DNA from 2 places in the Candidatus Sarcina troglodytae genome. Region 2 is predicted to be linked to the other one. Evidence: riboswitches for the same ligand, from Rfam matches in the RefSeq annotation. Region 2 holds a riboswitch; the other holds the start of a gene.

Region 1 (4,220 bases), 350 kb from region 2:
CTCCATATTTAAATGGATTAAACAGATACGGCGTTGCAGTTGTATTATCTATAATTAAAGGAATATTAGATATCTTTGCAACCTTTGAAAATTTTTCAAAATCAAATATATTAAGGCTAGGATTTCCTATGGTTTCACCAAATATAAGCTTAGTATTATCTTGAATCTTACTTAAAATTTCATCTTCACTATCATAAGGATCAACAAATGTTGTTTCTATTCCGAAAGTCTTTAATGTTACATTAAATAGATTAAAAGTTCCACCATAAACACTAGAAACTGAAACTACATGATCACCACTTTTACAAATATTTAAAACGGCTAATAGCACTGCTGACTGACCTGATGATACACAAACTGCACCAACTCCATCTTCAAGAGCTGTTAATTTTTCTTCTAGTGCAGCCACGGTTGGATTGCTTATTCTAGAATATATATGCCCATTTTCTTTTAAATCAAAAAGATTAGCCACCTGCTCTGCACTATCAAATCTATAAGATGTGCTTTGAACTATTGGTAACGTAACTGAATTTAACGTTTCACCATTATATCCACCTTTTATACATAATGTTTCTTTTTTCAAATTTTCTTTATTCATTATTAATTCCCCCTTAATACTACATTTTTTAGCAATAATCAATAATAATTAACTTATACATGATAAATAAAATTTTATTTTTCTATAAAATAAAAAACTATTTCTATATCTAAAAAGATAAAGAAATAGTTTAGTTACTAAATTAATGTACTCATAAACTACTTTTATCTCTCAAAAAAATAAATTCTTGCAGGATTTAGCACAATTCCAATATGATTATTGGCTGTTGCTAGGCTTCATAGGGCCAGTCCCTCCACCATTCTTGATAAAAGATTTTTTATTTATTTTTTAATTATATTTTTATAATATTTAATATTTATTTTATTTGTTACAACTTCTTAATATAATTTATAATAATATTTAAAGTAAAATATTCCTATTTATAAAAACTTTAATAATATTTTAATCTAACTAACCTTAGCTTCTACATTATTTGAAGTTGCTTTAATCTTTCTTCCTTTAAACACATAATAAATTATAAAAGGTAACACCATAGTTACTGCAAAACAAACAATTAATATTGTTGTATACTCTCCTATACTACCACTTTGAAGACCAGATGGTGGCAAGAAAGATATTATAAAGGCTATTACTGAAAATATTAAACCTATTATAGCTAAAATAAGTTTTACTACTATTCCCCCAGGTATTTCGTAAGCTCTCTTTAAATTTCTTTTCTTAAGTACAAGATTAATATATGCTAAGAAAAATAAAAAATATGCAGCAAGATAAACAATAACTGTTAATGTCATTGCCATAAAAAATGAAACATTAGAGCTTCCGCCTCCAAAAGTTAAAACTATTGCCCACATTGTAACAACAATTCCTTGAATTATTAAAAGTTTTGGTGCTACATCATTTTTATTTCTTTTAGCTAACCCCTTAGGAAATATTCCATATTCACCTGCAACAGAAAGTCCTCTAGTTGGTCCTACAATCCAAGAACTAACCTCTGCAATAGAACCAATCGCTAAGAAAATTATTATAATATCCACAAGCCATGAAAAATGCCCGAAGTGATTAATAAGTAGTGCAAAAGTTTGAAATACTCCTTCATTTAAGCTAAGAACTGATTTAGGGACAACTGCACCTACTGATATAGCTCCTATTGTATTTAAAATTATTGCTAAAAATAATAAAATAATTACTGCTATTGGGTAATCTCTTTTTGGATTTTTCATATCATTTACATGAGTTGCTGAAACTTCAACCGCCATATAAGATAACATAAATGACACTAATACAACCAATGAATTTATATTTGTAAAATTAGGTAAAAATGTCTTTGTACTTATGTCTATATCAATTGGATTTCCTGAAAATATGTACACTGCTGATAAAATAAATAAAATAAATGCTGGTATTAAAACACCACCTATAAATCCAATTCTAGCTATTTTAGCCGTATTTCTTATTCCACTTAATTGAATAAAAGTTACAGCCCAGAAAATTATAATTACTGCTAAAAATTTAAGTGTTGGATCTGAATTTAACGCTGTCCATCCAGTTACATATGCTATTGCACCCACAACATAATATATCATTGTTACTGCACCTATTGTAAAAACAACAAACTGAAAAAATATGTGAGCAAATCCCCATTTTTCACCTAAAGTATTTTTGGTCCAAGTAAAAACTCCACCCTCACTCCATCCTTCAACAGTTGCCATCTCTGCTGCACACAATACAACTGGTAAAAACCATAAAAATCCTCCAGCTAATAAATAAAACACAGCACTAAAGCCTGATGTTGCAAAGGTTGGATATTCATACAACTCTACAAGGATTGAACCTGTTATAAACAAAAATCCAAACATTGAAAGCTTCTTTTTATTCTCCAAACAAAAAACCTCCTCTTTCATTAACTTTCAAATCTAATTTTTAGAACAATCCATTGTTTAAAATATATAATTCAAAACATATTTTTTCTAAAGCAAAAAAACTACTTCTTTGCAAGACGACAAAGAAATAGTTTCTATCTTAACTAAAAATTATTAACTAATTTAACTAAATTCTCTCTCATCTCTCAAGAAAATACATTCTTGCAGGATTTAGCACAATTCCAATACGATTTATTGGCTGTTGCTAGGTTTCACAGGGCCAGTCCCTCCACCGTTCTTGATAAAAGACTTATTCATTAATATTTAATTTTAAACTTATTATACTCTTTATAATAAATTTCTTCAACCATAAAAAACATTAAAATATTTCTAAAAACTCATTATATGTTTCTTTAACTCTCCAATAATCATTGTTATTCTCTAAAATTAATGTATAATCAGTACCATTATATATATATTGAACAATTAAGTTATCGTTAGCATTACGTCTCATACCTGTATTATTTTTTTTATTAATAGAAACAATATTAGCATTTAAAGGTAAAAAATTTATAGCTATATTTAAAAGTGAGACATCTGAACACATAATATCACCTTATATAATAATTATCACATAAATATAATATTAAGGCTTAAAATGTTTAGTTCCTTTAATATCCTAATTCTTCATTTAAAAATATAACATGAATTCTTCCTGGAATAGGTCTTTTAATAACAGTATATTCCCTACACATTCTTTCTGGACTCTTACAATCCATACAGTATCCAACCTTTGCACAAGGTGTTTTTCTATTTAATCTTTTGCCATTAGCAGGTGCTGCAATTCTTTCAACCCTAGATTTTGCTTCATTTAAATCCTTAACAATTTTATTAACTCCAGCTATAACTATTACCTTATCCGGTCCATAAATCATAGCGGCAACTCTATTACCATTACCATCTACATTGTAAAGTTCTCCATCTTCTGTTATAGCATTAGAACCTGTTATATATCCATCACAAGAAAAAGCTTTTCTATAAATATCTTTTCTCTCTTCCTCAGTTAAATTTTCTTTATATCTATCATAATACTCAAATCTTCCACTCTTTAAATGATCAACAATTCCTACCTCAAAAGCAGTCATAGTGCCACCTAAAGTTACAGAACTTCCCTCTTTTAATATCTCATCAATTTTATTTATAAGACTTTCTTTATCAGAAACTAAACAAGCTTCCATCCCATTATCATTTAAAGCCTTTATAGTCTTTTCAATTCTAATTTCATTTAACCATTTAATATCATCATTCATAATCATTTCCTCCACACATCTATATACTTTATAACAAATAATAAATCTTATATATTATTCATTATAGAATGAATTACATATATATACAACTTTATCTACCTAGTCATTAATTTTTATGTACTTATTGTTAACTTTTATATCAAATTATTCCATTAATTCTATATTATATATATAATTATATTTGCATACTTATTAACATATTAAAAAATCGGGGGTATATTAATGGAATTTTTAAAAGCCATAATACTAGGAATTGTACAAGGTATAACCGAGTGGCTTCCTGTAAGTAGTACAGGACATATGATATTAGTTGATGAATTTATAAAACTTGACTTTTCTCAAGTATTTATCAGCACATTTTTTGTTGTAATTCAATTTGGTTCTATCCTTGCAGTATTGTTTTTATATTTTAAAAAGCTAAATCCCTTTGACCCATCAAAAACAAAAATGCAAAGGGAAGACACTATAAGCCTTTGGCTTAAAGTTATAATT
Region 2 (4,220 bases):
TAGTATTAAGCAACCTAAAAGTTACATTGATGAGAAAATAGAAGAAAGCGAAGAAAATTATTTAGATAAAGATATAGCATTTAATAAAAATAAGGAGGAGTCTTTATTAAGTGAAAAAGATAATCAGATTTCTAAAAATAATGCTGATCAAGGGATAAATATAACTAATAAAAAAGAAGATATTTTAGAGGAAGATGAATTTTCAAGCATTTCTAATGAACATGTAGAGGTTATAGACGAAGAAAATTCACAGAAAATTATGCTTGTGGATAAAGATAAAGAAGAGAGGGTAGAAGAGGAAGTTGTACAAAGTGTATTTAAAACTGATAAAAACAGTATAATAAATAAAATATCAAGTATTGATAAATTAAAAATAATGAAAATGGCAAATAGTTTATCAGTAAATGATTATAGGAATCTTATAAATAATATCAAAAGGAATGATGAAGTGTTAGCTGCAACTGAAATATTTGAGCTATTAAAAAATAAATTATCAAAAAAACAGTATGATGAATTAGTTTTAATTTTGGATCCATATATAGATATAAAAATGATAGAAAATAAAATAAATGAAAAATAAAGAAAAACATATTAAATGAAAAAAATAAAGAGAAAAATGATAATAATTTAAAATAAAAAGAAAAAATGGCCTAAAAATAAGGTTGAAATAAACATAAATAACATATATACTAAGTCTTGTCGATTGGAGATGTTTCAAGAGAAAAAACAAAAAAGTTACGCTGGCATGGCTCAACGGTAGAGCAGCTGACTTGTAATCAGCAGGTTGTAGGTTCGATTCCTATTGCCAGCTCCAAAAATGTGGAGGAATTCCCGAGTGGCCAAAGGGGGCAGACTGTAAATCTGTTGTCAGTGACTTCGATGGTTCGAATCCATCTTCCTCCACCAATAAAAACAATAAGGTCGCATAGCTCAGCTGGGAGAGCATCTGCCTTACAAGCAGAGGGTCACAGGTTCGATCCCTGTTGTGACCACCATTAACTTAATATATGCTGGCATGGCTCAACGGTAGAGCAGCTGACTTGTAATCAGCAGGTTGTAGGTTCGATTCCTATTGCCAGCTCCAAATGTGGAGGAATTCCCGAGTGGCCAAAGGGGGCAGACTGTAAATCTGTTGTCAGTGACTTCGATGGTTCGAATCCATCTTCCTCCACCAATAAAAACAATAAGGTCGCATAGCTCAGCTGGGAGAGCATCTGCCTTACAAGCAGAGGGTCACAGGTTCGATCCCTGTTGTGACCACCATTAACTTAATATATGCTGGCATGGCTCAACGGTAGAGCAGCTGACTTGTAATCAGCAGGTTGTAGGTTCGATTCCTATTGCCAGCTCCAAATGTGGAGGAATTCCCGAGTGGCCAAAGGGGGCAGACTGTAAATCTGTTGTCAGTGACTTCGATGGTTCGAATCCATCTTCCTCCACCAAATAATAGGCACTATATTTTATGAAGATAGTGTCTATTTACATAGTTAAATGCATATACATATTAGAGTATATATAACTCTTATCAAGAGAGGTGGAGGGAAAAGGCCCTATGAAGCCCGGCAACCAGTGATTTACCAAGGTGCCAATTCCTGCAGTGTTTTATTGCAAGATAAGAGGAGCTTAGTGAATTCAAGTCTCTTCTTAAATTAAGTTGAGGCTTTTATTTTTAAATTTTTTAAGAAATTTAAAAAGGCTATTTAAGAAAGGAGTGAAAAAGAGGTTATTTTATATAACCCATAATTATGAGAAGATTATTTACATCAGAATCAGTAACAGAAGGGCATCCAGATAAAATTTGTGACCAAATATCAGATGCAGTTTTAGATGCTATAATAGCACAAGATCCAACAGCAAGAGTTGCTTGTGAAACAACAGTAACTACAGGGATGGTTATGATAATGGGAGAAATATCAACTAACTGTTATGTTGATATTCCTAAAGTAGCAAGAGAAACTATAAGAGAAATAGGATATGATAGAGCTAAATATGGTTTTGATTGCGATACTTGTTCAGTAATGACAACAATAGACGAACAATCAAATGATATAGCAATGGGTGTTGATGAAGCGTTAGAATCAAGAGAAGGTCAAAAAGATGATATTGAAGCTGTAGGGGCTGGAGATCAAGGTATGATGTTTGGTTTTGCGACTAATGAAACTGAAGAATTTATGCCTGCACCAATAGCTATGGCTCACAGATTATCAAGAAGATTAACTGAAGTTAGAAAAAATGGTACTTTACCTTATTTAAGACCAGATGGAAAAACTCAAGTTACAGTTGAATATGAAGATAATAAACCAGTAAGAATAGATGCTATAGTTATATCAACACAACATGGACCAGAAGTTTCTCAAGAACAAATAAGAGAAGATTTAATGGAACATGTAATAAAAGCTGTTATACCAGCAGAATTATTAGACGGTGAAACAAAATATTACATAAATCCAACTGGAAGATTTGTAATAGGTGGACCACAAGGGGATAGTGGATTAACAGGAAGAAAAATAATCGTTGATACTTATGGTGGATATGGAAGACACGGTGGTGGAGCTTTCTCAGGAAAAGATCCAACAAAGGTTGACAGATCAGCTGCATACGCTGCAAGATGGGTTGCTAAAAACTTAGTAGCTGCAGGAATTGCTGATAAATTAGAAATTCAATTAGCTTATGCAATTGGTGTTGCAAAGCCAGTATCAATAGTTGTAGATACTTTTGGAACAGGTAGAATATCAGACGATAAGATAGTTGAAATAGTTGAAAAAATATTTGACTTAAGACCAGGTGCTATAATAAAAGATTTAGAATTAAGAAGACCTATATACAGACAAACAGCAGCTTATGGACATTTCGGTAGAACTGATATAGATGCTCCATGGGAAAAATTAAACAAAGTAGAAGAGATAAAAAAATATCTTTAAGATATAAATGTTAAATAAGCATTCTTGTAATTTAATTACAAGAATGCTTATTTTCATATAAAGGAAAGTAGATTTTTTATTTTTTCAATTAATTTTTAACTTCATTTATTTATTAAAATAGTATATGAAAAATATTTTGATAAAATCATTGCAATTTAAACAAATTAAAATATGATATACTAATTATAGATTAAAGATAATAAATATTTGTAGGAGAACTGTTATGGAAGTATTAAGTGGTACAGTGGATAGTATTGTTTATAGAAGTGAGGAAAATGGATATACTATTGCTAAAATTAAAGATGATAATATTATTTATACGATAGTGGGAGAGATTCCTCATATAAGAGAAAGGCAATTATTAAAACTTTCAGGCACTTGGATTAATCATCCTAGTTTTGGGAAAGAGTTCAAAGTTGAAATTTGTGAGGAAATCATTCCAAGTTCTTCAAAAGATATAGAAAAATATTTATCATCAGGGGTAATACATGGTATTGGACCAATTACTGCTAAGAAAATAGTAAATAAATTTGGAGATAAAACATTAGAAATCTTAGATAACGATATAGATAAATTAAAAAATATAGATGGTATAGGAAATAAAAAATTTAAGATTATAAAAGAATCTTATGTAGAACAAAAAGAACTTAAGGATATATACATATTTTTTCAAAGTCATGGATTAACAATAAAGCAATGTATGAAAATTTACAAAAAATATGGGGTTATAGCCATTGATGTAATTAAAGAAAATCCATATAAACTTTGTGAAGATATTTTAGGAATTGGTTTTAAGATATCGGATAAAATAGCTAAATCAATAGGAATTGATATAGAATCACCTTTTAGAATACAAACTGGTATACAGTATATAATAAATGAATTTTGTATGGCTGGAAATACATATATGCCAAAGGATATACTTATAGAAAAATCAATTAAGATTTTGCAGGTTTCTAAAGAAATTATAGAAAAAAATATTTTAGATAGTGCTTTAGATAATAAAATAAAGGTTGAAAAAATATATGGAATTGAAGGTGTTTTTACTATACCGTATTATTACTGTGAACTTGGAATAACTAATAAAATATTAAGTTTAGCGATAAGTGATTTTGAACAGATAGATGAAAATGTAGAAAATTTAATTAAAAAGTTTGAAAAGAAAAATAATATTAATTTTGGAAAGGTTCAAAAAGAGGCTATTGAAGGTGCTTTTGAAAATGGTATAGAAATAATAACAGGAGGTCCAGGTACTGGTAAAACAACTATAATAAAATGTATAATAGATATATTTGAGAA

Evidence for each region. Region 2 has a riboswitch for S-adenosylmethionine ahead of metK (methionine adenosyltransferase). Riboswitches for the same ligand answer to the same signal wherever they lie in the genome.
Region 1: linked by a shared signal. The riboswitch ahead of HH195_RS10570 (amino acid permease) and the one ahead of metK (methionine adenosyltransferase) in region 2 are both predicted to bind S-adenosylmethionine.

What each region holds. Positions count from the first base shown of each region.
Region 1 is NZ_CP051754.1:2,272,462-2,276,681, forward strand. Features, by position in the region: gene HH195_RS10565 (O-acetylhomoserine aminocarboxypropyltransferase/cysteine synthase family protein) at 1-598, opposite strand, end outside; SAM riboswitch class I at 760-870, opposite strand; gene HH195_RS10570 (amino acid permease) at 1,006-2,439, opposite strand; SAM riboswitch class I at 2,615-2,726, opposite strand; gene HH195_RS10575 (hypothetical protein) at 2,798-3,025, opposite strand; gene HH195_RS10580 (lactate utilization protein) at 3,090-3,728, opposite strand; gene HH195_RS10585 (undecaprenyl-diphosphate phosphatase) at 3,951-4,220, shown strand, end outside.
Region 2 is NZ_CP051754.1:1,922,513-1,926,732, reverse strand. Features, by position in the region: gene HH195_RS08820 (hypothetical protein) at 1-580, shown strand, start outside; tRNA gene HH195_RS08815 (tRNA-Thr) at 740-814, shown strand; tRNA gene HH195_RS08810 (tRNA-Tyr) at 822-906, shown strand; tRNA gene HH195_RS08805 (tRNA-Val) at 920-995, shown strand; tRNA gene HH195_RS08800 (tRNA-Thr) at 1,010-1,084, shown strand; tRNA gene HH195_RS08795 (tRNA-Tyr) at 1,090-1,174, shown strand; tRNA gene HH195_RS08790 (tRNA-Val) at 1,188-1,263, shown strand; tRNA gene HH195_RS08785 (tRNA-Thr) at 1,278-1,352, shown strand; tRNA gene HH195_RS08780 (tRNA-Tyr) at 1,358-1,442, shown strand; SAM riboswitch class I at 1,520-1,619, shown strand; gene metK (methionine adenosyltransferase) at 1,746-2,921, shown strand; gene recD2 (SF1B family DNA helicase RecD2) at 3,145-4,220, shown strand, end outside.